Regions from separate parts of the Vibrio sp. ABH4_348 genome, predicted to be linked through region 1. Evidence: predicted binding sites of a transcription regulator. Region 1 holds the regulator's gene; each other region holds the start of a gene.
What was found. Region 1 encodes MetJ, which represses methionine synthesis genes. Its sites were predicted from a motif close to TTAGACNTNTANANGTCTAA; they were not measured.
Positions count from the first base shown of each region.

Region 2: the regulator MetJ is predicted to act here: its motif matches at 2,076-2,095, upstream of metE (5-methyltetrahydropteroyltriglutamate--homocysteine S-methyltransferase).
Region 3: the regulator MetJ is predicted to act here: its motif matches at 1,965-1,984, upstream of metK (methionine adenosyltransferase).
Region 4: the regulator MetJ is predicted to act here: its motif matches at 1,537-1,556, upstream of metA (homoserine O-succinyltransferase MetA).

Region 1 covers NZ_JBSWVW010000001.1:2,727,298-2,731,516, reverse strand. The annotation lists gene ACXAFJ_RS12525 (bifunctional aspartate kinase/homoserine dehydrogenase II) at 1-337, opposite strand, end outside; gene ACXAFJ_RS12520 (O-succinylhomoserine (thiol)-lyase) at 361-1,527, opposite strand; gene metJ (met regulon transcriptional regulator MetJ) at 1,737-2,054, shown strand; gene rpmE (50S ribosomal protein L31) at 2,220-2,438, opposite strand; gene priA (primosomal protein N') at 2,748-4,219, shown strand, end outside.
Region 2 covers NZ_JBSWVW010000001.1:1,146,293-1,150,511, reverse strand. The annotation lists gene metE (5-methyltetrahydropteroyltriglutamate--homocysteine S-methyltransferase) at 1-1,903, opposite strand, end outside; gene metR (HTH-type transcriptional regulator MetR) at 2,161-3,096, shown strand; gene ACXAFJ_RS05145 (DUF4250 domain-containing protein) at 3,109-3,303, opposite strand; gene ACXAFJ_RS05140 (hypothetical protein) at 3,404-4,081, opposite strand; gene ACXAFJ_RS05135 (EAL domain-containing protein) at 4,161-4,219, opposite strand, start outside.
Region 3 covers NZ_JBSWVW010000001.1:170,355-174,573, forward strand. The annotation lists gene ACXAFJ_RS00915 (DUF2189 domain-containing protein) at 1-440, opposite strand, end outside; gene metK (methionine adenosyltransferase) at 749-1,900, opposite strand; gene ACXAFJ_RS00925 (hypothetical protein) at 2,133-2,363, opposite strand; gene epd (erythrose-4-phosphate dehydrogenase) at 2,574-3,599, shown strand; gene ACXAFJ_RS00935 (phosphoglycerate kinase) at 3,742-4,219, shown strand, end outside.
Region 4 covers NZ_JBSWVW010000001.1:1,493,904-1,498,122, reverse strand. The annotation lists gene pilW (type IV pilus biogenesis/stability protein PilW) at 1-381, opposite strand, end outside; gene metA (homoserine O-succinyltransferase MetA) at 574-1,515, opposite strand; gene ACXAFJ_RS06665 (HD domain-containing phosphohydrolase) at 1,823-4,219, shown strand, end outside.

The DNA.
Region 1 (4,219 bases):
TTGTTTGATCAATTGGTGCTTCAAGGTTCGCTAGCGTTGAAAACTCATCGGAAAGCTGGGTGAGTAATGAATCTTTTGCTTTTGATGTGATTAAGTCATCGACCAAGCCTACTTGAAACTGACGCAGTTCTTGTAACACTTCGTGGGCCAAACGTCCGTCTTTCTCGAGTGCCTCTGAATACTCGATTAGCTTATTGGTCGTTTTGCCTGCAGCCGACACTACAATCAAATCTTGGTTTGATGGATATTGCGACAAAATTTCTACAACGCGGCGATAACATTCAGCATTGGCAAGACTACTGCCACCAAATTTATGCAATTCTCTTAAAATCGTCATGATTGTGCTTACCTGCCTATGCCTTATTTGGTTTTGCTTGCAATGTCTAAAGCTTGAGTGAGATCTTCGATGAGGTCATCGGCATCCTCTAGTCCCACTGATAAACGCAGCAGTTGATGAGACACTCCGGCCTCTGCGAGTGCTTCTTCTCCCATGGCGCGATGGGTCATAGTGGCAGGGTGACAAATCAAGCTTTCCACTCCGCCTAGCGATTCGGCAAGCGAGAAGAGTTTCAAACTACTAACAAAAACTTGCAGCTGTTCAAAAGAGCCGGCGTATTCAAAACTCAACATACTGCCAAACCCGGATTGCTGCTTCTTGGCAATATCGTGGCCAGGGTGATCGGTTAGGCTAGGGTGATAAATCTTGCCAATACTTGCTTGAGTTTGCAGAAACGCCAAGATCTTGTTCGCGCTTTCTTCATGCACCCGCATACGAGCACCTAAAGTACGTAAACCACGTAAAGTCATGTAACTATCAAAAGGTGTACCTGTTGCGCCAATACAGTTGCCCCACCAGGCTAGTTCTTCAGCATGTTTTTCGTCTTTTGCGATGATAACTCCGCCAATGACATCAGAATGACCATTGATGTATTTGGTAGTGCTGTGAATAACAAAATCCGCACCCAGCTCAATTGGCTTTTGGTAAATTGGTGTTAGGAAGGTGTTGTCTACGGCAACCAGTGCCCCAGCGGCGTGCGCTTCTCGACAAGATTGCTCGATATCAACTACGCGAACCAGAGGGTTAGAAGGGGTTTCTAGCAAAACTAACTTAGGTTTTTTAGCAAGAGCGTCTTGCCAAGCTTGCTTGTCCGATTGGTCAATGAATTCGACTTTAAAGTCGCCTTTGTTGCGGCGAGTGTTGAATAAACGGTAAGAGCCGCCATAACAATCGTGTGGTGCAACAATCAGATCATCTGGACCAAGAAACGTGGTCACCCACAAGTTAATCGCCGATGTACCACAATTCGTGATAACTGCGCCCGAACCAGATTCTAGTTCGTATAGGGCTTTTTCAAGTAAACCTCGGTTTGGGTTACCAGAGCGCGTGTAATCATAATGAGGTACATCACCAAACTCCGGAAAGCCGTAGTTGGTGGACAGATAAATGGGAGGAACGACGGCATGGTACTGAGAATCCGCTTCAATACCTGTTCTTACTGCAATCGTTGCTGGTTTACACTTGCTCATGATACTTCCTTTGGTCCTTTCACCCTATCTTTGGTCATTCAGTCGACGCACTGATACCAGATAATTTGGTACTTTACGCCTCAAAAAATAAGACGTCAACACTTCTAGACGTCTATATGTCTTTGCTTGTAGCCTTAAATCTGGCTAAAATTGTGGACTTTAGAAGCAATAACTCTGAATCTCAGACCGAATTATAGAAAAGGTGCGTAATGGCAGACTGGAACGGCGAATACATTAGCCCGTATGCTGAGCATGGCAAAAAAAGCGAACAAGTAAAAAAAATTACCGTCTCTATTCCGCTAAAAGTGCTTAAGGTGCTGACGGATGAGCGTACGCGTCGTCAAATTAACAACTTGCGACATGCGACCAACAGTGAGTTATTGTGCGAGGCATTTCTGCATGCCTACACCGGTCAGCCTTTGCCAACAGATGAAGACTTGCGTAAAGATCGTCCAGACGATATTCCTACAGAAGTAAAACGTCTCATGACGGAAATGGGAATTGAGTACGAAGCATACGACGATTGATGTTTGCACCCTGATTTTTTAAAAGGTGACATTGATTTCAGAGGAGGTATCGGTTGTGTGATATCTCTCTGCGTTTGCCGCTAGGGCTTTTTGGTAGCAATTTAAAACGAGAAAAACTAAAAAAGGACGCCGAGGCGTCCTTTTTGCATTCTTATCAAAACAGAATTACTTCTTGCTTGATAGAGCGCCAAAACGCTTGTTAAAGCGGTCAACACGACCACCAGTATCAACGATACGCTGCTTACCAGTGTAGAACGGGTGACACTTGTCACATACGTCTAGGTGGATTGACTCTTTAGCAAGAGTTGATTGGAATTCGAAAGAGTTACCGCAAGAACAAGTTGCGCTTACTGCTTTGTATTCTGGGTGGATACCAGTTTTCATGGGAGAACCTCAAATTAGGCCGTGTCGCTATCTGAATCTGATGCCAGACACCACACGTAGTTAATATAAATGGAACTTGTTGTAACCGCTTACTTGGCAAGCCATTACATCAAGGCGCGGTATGATAAAGCTTACTGATTACACGATCAACCATTTTGAACTTTTTTTAACCGGCTCATCCTAATCTCAGTATGGCAGGTTTTTTCGCCAAAAATGAATACCTTTGATTTTTTGGATCATGTTGTCTGTGCCGTATCAACCCGATATAGAATCCATTAAACTACCCCTTTTGCTATCTGATTGCTTCTAATGACACACAGCATAGTGCGAGTCGCATTACCGGTTCCCTTAGACAAACAGTTTGACTACTTATCATCAGGCTCCAGTGTTCCCGACTTGGGGGCTCGCGTCCTAGTGTCATTTGGACGGCAAAAGTTAGTGGGTGTTGTGACCGAGTTGAATGTTCAGTCTGACTACCCGGTTAATAAACTTAAATCGATAGAACGCGTGTTGGATAACGGTGCTATTTTGCCGGAGAGTCTACATCGCCTTCTACGTTGGTGTAGTCAGTATTATCAATACCCACTCGGTGAAACCTTAGCGTTGGCGCTACCGAGCTTGTTGAGAAAAGGGCAAGCCGCAGAGTTCCCCAAGCAAAAAACGTGGAGCATTACTTCTGCTGGCAATTTGGCACTAGAGAAAAGCTTAAAGCGTGCGGTAAAACAGCAGCAGGTTTTGCAGCTGTTGCAAAAGCAAAACCAATCTCATCAAGTCATGCTAGATAAGCAAATCTCATCGAGTGTTTTGAATACCTTATTAGAAAAAAAATGGGTTCACTGTGTGGAATCACAGGTTTCATCTCTAATAAGTGGTGATCATCAGGCACAAGAACAGCCACTGAGAGTAAACGAGGAACAAGCCATTGCGTTAGCAGCCATTAACAATAGCCATGGGTTTGGAACGTTTTTGCTCGAAGGGGTCACTGGATCAGGTAAGACCGAAGTTTACTTGCAAGCAATAGAAGCGGTTCTAGCGAAAGGAAAACAAGCCTTAGTCTTAGTTCCTGAAATTGGACTTACGCCACAAACCATTCAACGGTTTGAGCGTCGGTTTGAAACTCCGATTTGCGTTGTTCATTCAGGCTTAAATGATAGTGAGCGTTTGCAAACCTGGTTGCATGCCAAAGCTGGTAACGCGGGCGTAGTTATTGGGACGCGTTCTGCGCTATTTACGCCCTTCAAATCATTAGGTTTGATTGTGGTGGATGAAGAGCACGATACGTCCTACAAACAGCAAGATAGCTTGCGCTATCACGCGAGAGATGTCGCGGTGATGCGGGCCAATTTGGAAAACATTCCTATTATACTTGGTAGCGCGACACCAGCCTTGGAGACGTTGCAAAACGCGCTATCTGGAAAATATCGTCATCTAATATTGAGCCAGCGAGCGGGCAAAGCTGTGGCTACTCGCAATCGCGTCCTTGATGTCAAGGGCCTGTATATGGAAGCCGGATTGTCAGCGCCACTGATCGCTGAAATGCGCAGGCATTTAGACTCAGGTAATCAAGTACTCATTTTTCTCAATCGCCGCGGTTTTTCTCCGGCACTCATGTGCCACGAATGTGGATGGATTGCCGAGTGTGCCCGTTGCGATGCTTTTTATACGTATCACCAAGGTTCTTCGGAACTGCGTTGTCATCGCTGTGGCTCTCAGCGCCCGGTGATACATCAATGTGGTAGTTGTGGTTCGACTCAAATGGTGACGATGGGAGTGGGAACCGA
Region 2 (4,219 bases), 1.6 Mb from region 1:
ACACTGCCCAATTCAGGTACTCTTGATGCTGAGCTTTTTTCAGCGGCAGACCCTCTCGAATTGCCGGCTCGTCAATTTGAATAATATCAATACCTGATGCTTGTAAGTCGGCGACTTCATCTCTCAGCGCCAGCGCCAACTGATTAGCAATTTGCTCTCTTGAAATGTCCTCTCTTGGAAAAGTCCAACACAAGATCGTTACCGGCCCGGTAAGCATGCCCTTCACTTTTTTACTGGTTAACGACTGAGCGAATTTAGTCCACTCGACAGTAATCGGATCTTCACGTTCGATGTCTGCCACGACAATTGCTGGCTTCACACAACGTGAACCGAAGCTCTGCACCCAACCAAACTGAGTGGTTTGAAAGCCAGCGAGATGCTCAGCGAAGTACTCCACCATGTCATTTCGCTCGGCTTCGCCGTGAACCAATACATCCAAATCGAGTGCTTCTTGCCTCGTTATTGCGTCAGCAATATTGTGTTTAATTGCATCTCGGTATTGCTCGGCAGAAATTGCGCCTTTTTTGTAGTCGCTTCGCACAGCTCTAACCTCATTGGTTTGAGGAAACGATCCTATCGTTGTTGTTGGGAAAAGCGGTAAAGATAGGGCTTTTCGTTGCGCGTTACTTCGAACAGCATAAGGCTCACTGCGCTCCGCCATTTCAGTAGAAATACCTGCGAGCCTATTCTGTACCGCAGCTTTATGAACTGATGTATTGCCTTGTCTCTTTTGAATCGGCTGACTGTATTCAGAGCAAGCGGTTATTGCGCTTTCATCTCCGGATAGCGCCTTGGCTAACAGTCCGACTTCGGCCACTTTTTGTTTGGCAAATGCAAACCATTGGTATCGTTCGTCACTCAGTTCTGTCTCGAGTTCCAAATTAACTGGGCTGTGTAACAAAGAGCAAGAACTCGCTACCCACAATCTTTCACCTAGTTGCTCTTTGGCCGGGATTAACAGATTAAAGCTGTGTTCCAAGTCGGCTCGCCACACATTTCTGCCATTAATTATCCCGGCAGATAACACCCAATGCTGTGGCAGTTTTGATAAAGCGGCTGATAATTGCTCCGGGGCTGCAGAAAGGTCAATATGCAGCCCATCGACTTGCAAAGTCACTATGGTATCTAAAACACTTTCAACAGAGTCAAAGTAAGTGGTCAGTAAGACCTTAATATCAGTGCGCAGTACTTGATACGCCAGTTTAAACGAGTTTAACCATTTGGCTTCTAGCTCTAGTGCCAATATAGGCTCGTCGATTTGTACCCAGTCAATACCTAGCGAGACCAACTTGGCCAAAATACCTTGATAAGCCGTCAGTAACCGTGGCAACAAAGTTAAACGATCAAAATCTGGCTCAACTTCTTTGCCCAAATAAAGGTAACTAAGAGGACCTAGTAAAACAGGTTTTACATCATGTCCAGCGTCCTTGGCTTCTTTGACTTCTTCGAATAATTGTTGCCAGCTGACCTCAAATCTATCGTCTGAGCTGAACTCAGGAACAATGTAGTGGTAGTTAGTATTAAACCACTTGGTCATATCTGACGCGGCTTGGCCATCGACTTGTTTGTCGGAAGCGCCACCACAGCCACATTGAACCTGAGAGCGACCCCGAGCGATATTGAACATGGTATCTAATGTAGGGAAGCCGTTTCTATGACGTTTGGGTACGTGACCAAGCAGTAGTGACGTCGTCAATACTTGGTCATACCAAGCAAAATCACCAACAGACACTGTACTCAAATTGGAATCGGCTTGTGTTTTCCAATTCTGTTTTCGCAAGTCACAGCCAACGGCCTTCAGTTCCGCTTGGTCTATGTCTCCACGCCAGTACTTTTCTAACGCAAATTTTAACTCTCTTTTTTCGCCAATACGGGGGTAGCCCAGTACGTGTGCTCTTGTCATCGTGATTTCCTATTTTTAAGTTTTATATTTTTCAAGCTTTTGCATTCTTGCGGAGCCTGTGAAACTGATGACTTAAAATATGAGAGGTTTAAACTTGATAAACAATCAGTAAATACTCAACTTGATCATTATTAAAATTCATAGTTATCGACCAATACATTAATTTCAATAAATAGACGTCTAGATGTTTACAGCTCTAAAACATAACTGTATGTTAAGATAATTCACGGTTTTCACATTGGATATGAGGCTGGTTCATGATTGAGTTAAAACACTTAAAAACGATTTCATCACTGCGAGACACGGGAAGTTTGACCGCTACGGCTACCTCTTTACACCTTACGCAATCCGCCTTATCGCACCAATTGAAAGACTTGGAAACACGTATCGGCGGTCAACTATTCTTGCGAAAAACCCGCCCAGTCCGATTCACACCAGAAGGTCAAATACTATTGTCACTTGCAGACGAGTTATTACCTAAGTTAGCCAAAGCGGAAAATGACCTCGCCAGTCTAAAAGAGGATGTGAATGGTCGCCTGCATATGGCAATAGAATGTCACTCGTGTTTCCAGTGGTTGATGCCGGCGTTAAAAGAATATCAAGTGGCTTGGCCGTCCGTTACTCTCGATTTCTCTTCAGGTTTCGGGTTTGAACCCCTACCCGCACTGCTTAACGGAGAGTTGGATTTGGTGATTACTTCAGACATTCAACCGCGAAGTGAGGTTCATTACGAACCATTGTTTGATTTTGAAATGCGCTTGGTGACCGCCCCCAATCATCCACTTGCCAGCCAGCCTCAAATCAAGCCTGAAGATTTGTTAGACCAAACCATGATTAGCTACCCAGTGCAAAAACAACGTCTTGATGTGGTAAAGCACTTTTTACATCCAAAAGGCGTAGAGCCGGTCAAGTGGAAACAAGCGGATAACACCCTGATGTTGGTTCAAATGGTTTCCGCTGGTTTGGGGGTTGCCGCGCTGCCAAATTGGGCAATCAGCGAGTTTTCGCGACAGGGTTTGGTCGCCGATATATCGCTTGGTAACGGGCTTTGGAGACGATTGTTTGCCGCTGTACGAAATAGTGAAAAAGACAAGCGCTATCTTGATGCTTTTTTCTCCACCGCAAGGCAGCAATGTAAACAACATCTAGATGGTGTCAAGATGGCCGCCCTGTATGCAGCCACCAAAAATTAAAGTTTATTGACACTAAATTCTCTTAAATTGGTTGGTCAAAGGATCGTAATGAAAACCAAGACCATCCAATTTATCTATTACTTGTTGACGATCCAGTTCGTAGACACTCACCAACTCATCCAAGTTATCACACTCCAAACGAAGCTTCTCATTGACGATGCCGAGTAGGATTGCATTTTCTACCGCGCCAAGCTGACTCATATCCATAGTTTCCACTCCTAAATTGAAAGGATTTCCTTATTTAAAAGTAGTCTATTTTGATTGAAAAAACTGGTTATTGATAAATATATCTATTTGTCTTTATCGGCTAGGTACTTAGCATAAGAAACAACTGGCTGACAAACACAATTGATAAACTTAGGCTCAACTGAAACTTAATAGGGAGTGAATTTTTGAGGATGTGCCAACACCATATCACAACTGCCAATATGCTGGCCGGTAGCACCCACAGCAACGTCTGAGTGAACAATTCTAACTCGCTCTGCTCTAGTGACGATGCAAGAATTAATACAATCACGCAAACTGCCATAGTTGCAATCACACCGATAAAGGGCAAGATTCTATGGAAAGCTTGTAACCTGCTTCGAGCGACCAGCAATAACAAGTGGGTGAATGCCGCGCCAATTAACGCTGCTTGAGCCAACACCATTAACCCACTTCCCAAAGGCAATGAGGCAAAATGACCGGCAAGCATGCCAAAGCTCAGTCCATTGATTAGAAACAACAACCAAGTTGGCCCGGAGTCTCGTGTTTTACTGACTTTGACTTGCGTGTAGAAGTACGCCAAGGTCGCGATAATCGCCAGCGCCATTATTTGCTGTACGGCATACCCTAGCCACAAAACAGCAATAATCGGAAACAGCTTGTGGACACGGCCTCGTTGTCCCGGGCAAATATCGCCCTTTAACAAAATGACAGTTAACAATAATTGGGTAATGACCAAACCAGGAAAGATTAGCGCGGTAGCACTGTTGAATAACGGCATAATTTAAAAGCAGAGAAAACAAATTGTCCGAGATTATACCCGAGTTAATTAGCGAGGACAGGTCAAGGGAAAAGTTCGGTTAACATTTTTGGTCATAGTTTGCGAGAAAATGTAACACTGCGCTTTGTTCGACTATAC
Region 3 (4,219 bases), 2.6 Mb from region 1:
GCAGCCACTCGCATCCAAAAGATCATGGCAACGGCCAGTAATACGGCAAACGCCCATTGTGAGCTGGAGTTGCGTCCAATAGCTTTCATGGAATGGAATAAACTGGCTTCATGGCCTTTCTCCCTTTCCCACGCAGCATCGTATAAACCCAGTGCCAAAAATGGGCCAATTAACATGTAGACAACAAGACTAGGCATTACAACTAGATGGGTTCCTTGCCACTCGACCAAAAATACAATACCAATGGCCGCAATCATAAAGCAAAAACCGTATACCAAACTGATGCCGGGCATACGGATAAAATCATGAAGGGCAAGGGACAACCAATGAAATGGGGCGGAAACGCTTAACTGATTGCAAGGTACGGTTCTAGCGTACTCGTGATCAGGCTGGCTCTTTTCCTTGTGATCCAGTTCTGACGGATTAACTGTTCGAGGCATATATCCTCCTTGTTTGATGTACTTAAGAGTTCCACTGGAAATAGCGTCACTCGAATTTAGTTGTTATGCGAAGTTAACAAACTCGCAACATCTGTTTAAATATCGAACAGTTTGGTTTTTATTGCAATGGTTTATTACGGTATAACCATAAAATAAAAGTGGGAAAAAGATGTGCTACTGACCAACAAGAGTGTACTGGTGGTAAACGGAATGAAACTAATTAAGTTCTTTGGAAGGAGCAAGCGAAGCGCGTTCAATAAAAAAGCCTCGCATTTGCGAGGCTTGATTTTATGCTGTTGAAGTTCTTTTTACAGACCAGCAAACTCTTTAAGAAGTTGTGCTTTGTCAGTTGCTTCCCATGGGAATTCCTCACGACCGAAGTGGCCGTAAGCTGCAGTCTTTTGGTAGATAGGCTGAAGTAGGTTCAGCATTTCTTGCAAACCATATGGACGCAGATCGAAGTTCTGGCGTACTGCTTCAACAATGATGTCTTGTGATACTTTTTCAGTACCAAATGTTTCAACCATGATTGAAGTTGGCTCAGCAACCCCGATAGCGTATGAAAGCTGAATTTCACAACGGTCAGCTAGACCAGCAGCAACGATATTTTTCGCTACATAACGAGCCGCGTAAGCAGCACTGCGGTCAACTTTTGATGGATCTTTACCAGAGAATGCGCCACCACCGTGGCGAGCAGCACCACCGTAGGTATCTACGATGATTTTACGACCTGTTAGACCACAGTCACCCATTGGACCACCAATTACAAAGCGGCCAGTTGGGTTGATAAAGAAGTTGGTATCTTTAGTTAGCCATTCTGTTGGTAGAACTGGCTTGATGATTTCTTCCATTACCGCTTCGCGCAGATCTGGCGTTGAAATTGAATCACAGTGTTGAGTTGATAATACAACGGCATCAATACCAACAATTTTGCCTTGGTCGTATTGGAAGGTAACCTGAGATTTTGCATCTGGACGCAACCAAGGTAGAGAACCATTTTTACGTACTTCAGCTTGTTTTTGAACAAGACGGTGAGAGTAAGTAATAGGTGCTGGCATCAAAATGTCAGTTTCGTTTGTTGCGTAACCGAACATAATACCTTGGTCACCAGCGCCTTGCTCTTTAGGGTCTGCCTTATCAACACCTTGGTTTATGTCAGGTGATTGCTTACCGATGGTGTTTAGAACCGCACAAGAGTCGGCATCAAAACCCATGTCAGAGTGAACGTAACCAATTTCGCGAACTGTTTTACGGGTGAGTTCTTCAATGTCTACCCAAGCTGATGTGGTGATCTCACCACCGACCATCACCATACCCGTTTTTACGTATGTCTCACACGCTACACGGGCTTTAGGATCTTGCTCGATGATCGCGTCTAGTACTGCGTCAGAGATTTGATCTGCAATTTTATCTGGATGACCTTCTGATACAGATTCAGAAGTAAAAAGGTGCTTAGCCATAACAGTTCCACTTTTACAGTTATTCGATCAGAAAGAGTCGAACAAAAATAATTCAATTAGGTGTATTTACATCTAGACGTCTATTTTAGGATCGAATGAAAGAAATTCAAGCAATTTTTGACGTCTATCATATTTCAGTTTAGGAAAGTTATATGTGATAGAGAGTAGTTTAGATCTTAAATAGGAATAAAAAAGCCCTCTAAAATCAGAGGGCTAAAGGCGAAAATTTATGTTACTCGAACTCGTTACCTAGGTTCTCTTTGGTTCGATGTCCACATACTTTACAGATTAGGTATCTGTCCATGTTGAAGTAGTGACCACCATTAATGAACTCTCGAACGACTAACATGATTCTTTTGTACCAAGTATCAAAACTATCGTAAGAGCTTGGCTTTCGCTCTAAAGTTTCTTTGTAAGCGGTTAATGCATCACATCGTTGGCAATAGTGAGTTTGATCAGACATTATTTGACCCTCAGTGAAAAAATGAAAACACAGAAAGCTGATAAGTCAAAGATTAGAAATCAATGTCTTAACTGAAATATACCGTTAGTAACGACTTTGTCTAGCAATTAATTGAACGTTGAAACCGAAGCTGCGAGTAAATAGTGCGCGGTGTCACGCAATCGGTTACTATTTGTCGCACATTATTTATTAGCCACATCAGATCTTCACATGCTAAAAGTTGCGATAAATGGATTTGGTCGTATCGGTCGGAACGTACTTCGAGCGGTTTACGAGAGCGGAAAGCACCAAGCTATCAAAGTTGTTGCAGTAAATGAACTCGCTCAGCCGGACGCCATGGCTCATCTACTTCAATATGATACCAGCCATGGTCGATTTGCTCGAAAAGTAACAAATGACCAGGAACACCTTTATATACATAGAGCGGATGGTGATTTTGATTCGATCCGAATTTTGCATTCAAGTGAAATCGATCTACTACCGTGGCGAGATTTGGAAGTAGATATAGTTCTCGATTGTACCGGTGTTTATGGCTCGCAAGCAGATGGCCAAGCTCATATCGAAGCTGGTGCAAAGAAGGTGCTTTTCTCACACCCAGGTAGTGCTGATGTGGATAACACAGTTATTTATGGTGTGAATCACGAGACATTAACCGCGCAGCAAAATGTCGTATCTAATGGATCGTGTACGACTAACTGTATTGTCCCGATTATCAAAGCATTGGATGATGCCTTCGGTATTGATTCTGGAACCATCACTACGATTCACTCGTCCATGAATGATCAGCAGGTGATAGACGCTTACCACAATGACCTGCGTCGGACACGGGCGGCGAGTCAATCTATCATTCCAGTCGATACCAAACTGCATAAGGGTATTGAAAGAATATTCCCGAAATTTTCCAACAAATTTGAAGCGATTTCCGTCAGAGTTCCCACTGTAAATGTGACTGCGATGGATTTAAGTGTCACAATTAATACAAATGTGAAAGTTAATGACGTAAATCAAACCATAATTGATGCTGCTCGGTGTACATTAAGTGGCATCGTTGACTATACTGAGGCGCCGCTGGTATCCATCGACTTTAATCACGATCCTCACAGTGCGATCGTAGATGGGACGCAAACTCGTGTCAGTAATGGCCATCTAGTAAAAATGCTGGTGTGGTGTGACAACGAATGGGGCTTTGCAAACCGGATGCTCGATACAACGCTAGCTATGTTTGAAGCAGATTAGTTTGCATTATTTTTAGGCTTGAAATAAATAAGCTTGCCCCCATATACAGCGCAAGTATTGGTAAGAATCAAAAATTCTTATTGGTTTGGCAGGAAGCCGAGCCCAATAATTTAAATTTACTTTTTGTTTGAGAGGACAAATCATGTCTGTAATCAAGTTGACTGACCTGGAACTCGCAGGTAAACGTGTATTTATTCGTGCGGATCTAAACGTACCAGTAAAAGAAGGCAAAGTGACTTCGGATGCACGTATTCTAGCTTCACTACCTACAATTAAGCACTGCTTGGAAGCAGGTGCGAAAGTAATGGTAACGTCTCACCTAGGTCGTCCTACAGAAGGCGAATACGCTGAAGAGTTCTCTCTACAACCAGTTGTTAACTACCTAAACGACGCTCTAGATTGCGACGTTAAACTAGCAAAAGATTACCTAGATGGTCTTGAACTAAATGCAGGTGAGCTTGTTGTTCTAGAAAACGTTCGCTTTAACAAAGGCGAGAAGAAGAACGAAGAAGCGCTATCTAAGAAATATGCAGCTCTTTGTGACATCTTCGTAATGGACGCGTTCGGTACGGCTCACCGTGCGCAAGCGTCTACTCACGGCGTTGGTATGAATGCTCCAG
Region 4 (4,219 bases), 1.2 Mb from region 1:
TCGGTTAAAGTATCGATCTGCGGTCTGGTAATCGCCTTGTTTGCACAAAAACGTTCCAAAGTTGTTGAGTACATTACCGTTTCTTGGATTCTGACGCAGCGAGCGTTTATACATGTCATGAGCGGCATCGTTTTCACCGACTTGCTCGAAATAGTGCGCCAAGGTGATTTGTGCGCGATAGTAACTCGGCGCGTGCTTTAGCGCCAATTCCAAGTTTTCGCGTGCGCGTCCCATGTCACCTTGTTCCATATATCCGATACCAAGGGCGATACGCGTTTCAGCTCTCTCAATCGGATCGCCTACGGGTTTGGATACCTCTCCGGTTTCCATCGTGACACATGCTGATAAAAATAACGCTGACACAATAGCAATGTGTTTCATTCATTTACTCCGAATCGGTGTTAGGTGCAATGTGCAGTTGATTTAGCTAGATATTCTATGGCGCTTGAGTTCAATTGACAGAGGTTGAGTCATCCTATGCGACTTAGGTATCAGTTTGTTTGGTGCAACTTGTGGAAAGCCAAAAATAAAGAGCCAGTCGTTGGCTCTTTATTTGTAGGTAATTTAGATGAACTAAACGTCTTTGGTAAATTTATCTTCGCTAAAGCCGTCCAAATCATAAGGGGTTTGCTGGTAAACACAGTAGTTAAGCCAGTTAGTAAACAGCAAATGCCCATGACTGCGCCAGCTCGCTTTTGGCGGATTGTCTGGATTGTTGTTGGGGTAATAGTTTACAGGAATTTGTGGTTCCATCCCTTCGCCAAGGTCGCGAACATACTCGTTGTGAAGCGTATGAGAATCGTACTCTGGGTGCCCGGTTACAAAGACGTTACGCTTGTCTTTGGTAGCAGCGAGATAGACGCCGGCAACATCTGAGGTTGCGAGAATATCAAGGTCTGTATTTTCTGTTAAAAATTCTTGTGAAAAATCTGCATATCGTGAATGGGGTGCAAGAAATGTATCATCAAACCCTCTCAGTATTGGATTACAAGGGTCGTGAATAACGTGGCGATAAACGCCAGATAGCTTTTCTTTACGAGTTCGTTTAGGTAGGTCGTACAGTAACTTGAGTCCAGCTTGAGCCGCCCAACAGACATATAAAGATGACGTTACATGACTTTTTGCCCATTCCATAATTGTGCGCAGGTGATCCCAATAGATCACGTCTTCAAATTGCACTAAGCCAAGCGGTGCTCCAGTGATTATCAAACCGTCAAAATTTCGGTTTTTGACCATTTCAAACTGACGATAGAAATTATCCATGTGGTCAGTTGGCGTGTTTTTACTAGGGCGGTCATCGATTCTTAACAGCTCGACATCCACTTGCAGAGGAGAGTTGGACAGTAAGCGTAGAAACTGAGTCTCCGTTTCTATCTTTTTGGGCATCAAATTTAAGATCAATACCTTAAGCGGGCGTATTTCCTGAGTCGATGCTCTCGATTCAGACATGATAAAGATGTTTTCTTTTCTAAGCACATCACTCGCAGGCAATTGGTCAGGGATCTTGATTGGCACTGTCTTACTTCCTTTGTAAATCTGGACGTCTATACATCCAAAAATATCGCAACCAACTACGATTGTCGACTGAAAAATTCAGCAAGGGCGGTTTTTTAATGGGCTCGGCGAAGAGTCTTTTTACTTGAGCTTGGTAATGAATGGGCCTTTCTGGTGCCGTAAATTCGACTACGAATCCATCAGTTCATAACGATTGAGTTCTCATTAAAATGAAAATATATGCATCAATGAGGATATATTTTTGAATTGGCAACTACACTTATGTGGAAAACCAATAATAAAACTGCTCTAAGGTTCGGATTTGGGCATGAATGTTAAAACGTTAACGGCTAGAAGATTCTCTATTCGCTTTACTGTTGGAACCATGTTTTTGCTGGCGACATTAGTAACGGCGGTGTTTGCTATCGCGACTCAGTATTATTTTGCGCGTTCTATGTCACAAGAGCAAATATTGCGACAATTGGCGATGGCGTCAGCAGACGTGAGTGACTTTGTGAAAGATATCGATGTAACTGCATCAAGTAACGCGAAAGTACTTCGCCATGTGTCGATTGCTTCAGATGGTCAGTTCACTCAACAAGAAATTAGAGAATTGTTGATTCAGGTACTCAGTGATAACCCTCTGTTTTACAGTATTTACTACGCGCGAAAAGACGACAGTTTCTATCAAATTATCAATCTTAACTCTGCACCTATTGTTAGAGAGCGGATGCAAGCGACGGACAATGAACGCTGGGCCGTGATTGAAGTGTATGAAGAGGGTATTAGTAGAATAAAATCCACTCGTTTTTTAACTCAAGACTTAGTACAAACACGCCAGCTCTACGAAAACAGTAACTATTACCCGACACAACGCCCTTGGTACGAAGGTGCTGGCAAACAAGGGGTGTTTAAAACCAATCCGTATTTGTTTAAACACTTGAAAATTACCGGTCAGACCTATTCGGTAAAAAGTGATTCGGTGGTTATTGGTATTGATATTGTGCTTTCTTCTGTCAATGAGAAGTTAACCAATGAAACACTAGGCTTAGCCGATGCTCAAGGGATAGAAGCTTATGTCATTGGCAGTTCTGGCGAGCTGGTGGCAACCAATCAAGCGAGAAACCCTACCGTATCCTTACCAGAATTACCGAACCTAACTTTGTCTGAACAAGAACGCAGCTTTGTTATCTTTTCTGATTCAATGTTAGTCTCGAACCAAAATGATTGGTCGCCAATTGATTACGCTAGTTCAGGTCGACCCGACGGCTATTCCGTTGATTTAGTAAATGCAATTGCTCAAATGACAGGCCTCAGTTTTGAGTACGTCAATGGTTTTAGTTGGCGAGATCTAAAAGATCAATTCGCGGCACAACGCCTTCAGATGCTTCAAGCGTCGGGAAGTCGGGTTGGAATTTCTAGCTTGCCTCTCTTCCAATTGCCAATCTCGTTTCTCTCTCATGAGGAGCGAAATATCACGAACTTATCTGATTTAGACAATATTCGTGTTGGTATTGTTGAAGAGCGTGGTTTTGACTTACATCTATTACCTTACCTATCCACATCCGAATTTGTCACTTACACGAGTTCTAGGGACTCACTGAATGCACTTAATCGAGGTGAAGTAGAAGTCTTGGTTGATGTCACGCCTGTGCTCCAACAAATATTGATTCGTCAATCGGGCGATAACCTGTCACTGGTCGAGTTGAAAGAACTGCCTATGATGCCTTTTCATCTGCAAGTTCATGAAGAGCAGCGGCCAGTGCTCAACATTATTAACAAGGCGATCTTAGCCATCCCAGAATCTTATCGCAAAGCATTAGAAGAAAAATGGTTTGGTGAATCAACAGCCAAAAGTAAGCATCTCAACTACTCCAACGTTGTGGCTCGAATTGACCAGCCAGAAACTCATCAACAGATCCTTGAACAAAACGTTGATGGGAGCGAACGCTATGTTTATGTCGCTCCTTTGTTCAAAAACAATCCAAGTGGGGAGTATCTGGTGGTTCTTATTCCAAAAACTGTAGTAACAGCAGAAGCGAACCAGCAACTTTGGACTTCGATCAGTATGACACTCACCATTATGGCGGTTTTGCTGCCCGTCGCTTGGTTGTTCGGTACACCGATTGTTACTCCAATTACTCGTTTAACTGAAGAAACACAAAAGATTAAATCAAGAAAATTTGATGAAGTGGATTTTGTCGATTCCAATATCAAAGAGGTGTGGCAGCTTTCTAAATCAATCAAAGAAATGGCATTAGAAATCAAAGCGCACGAGTTGCATCAGCAAGCTTTTGTTGAAAGCTTTATTAAGCTGATTGCACAAGCAATCGATGACAAGTCGAAGTACACAGCAGGACATTGTAATCGAGTTCCAGAACTTGGATTGCTGTTTGCACAAATTGTTGAAGAACAATCTGAGGGCAAATTTAAAGACTTCAAGTTCAAAAATGACGCTGAGAGAAGAGAGTTCCGTATTGCGGCCTGGTTGCATGATTGCGGAAAGATTACAACGCCGGAACATATTGTCGACAAGGGCACCAAGTTAGAAGCTATTTATAACCGAATTCACGAAGTTCGCATGCGTTTTGAAGTGTTATGGCGTGACGCTGAAATCGACTATCTAAAAGAAATCTATCACGAAAAAGCAGACGTCTCAGTCGCTAAAGCTCAACTCAAAGAAAAGCAACAGGCGTTGCAGCAAGACTTTGCTTTCATTGCCAAA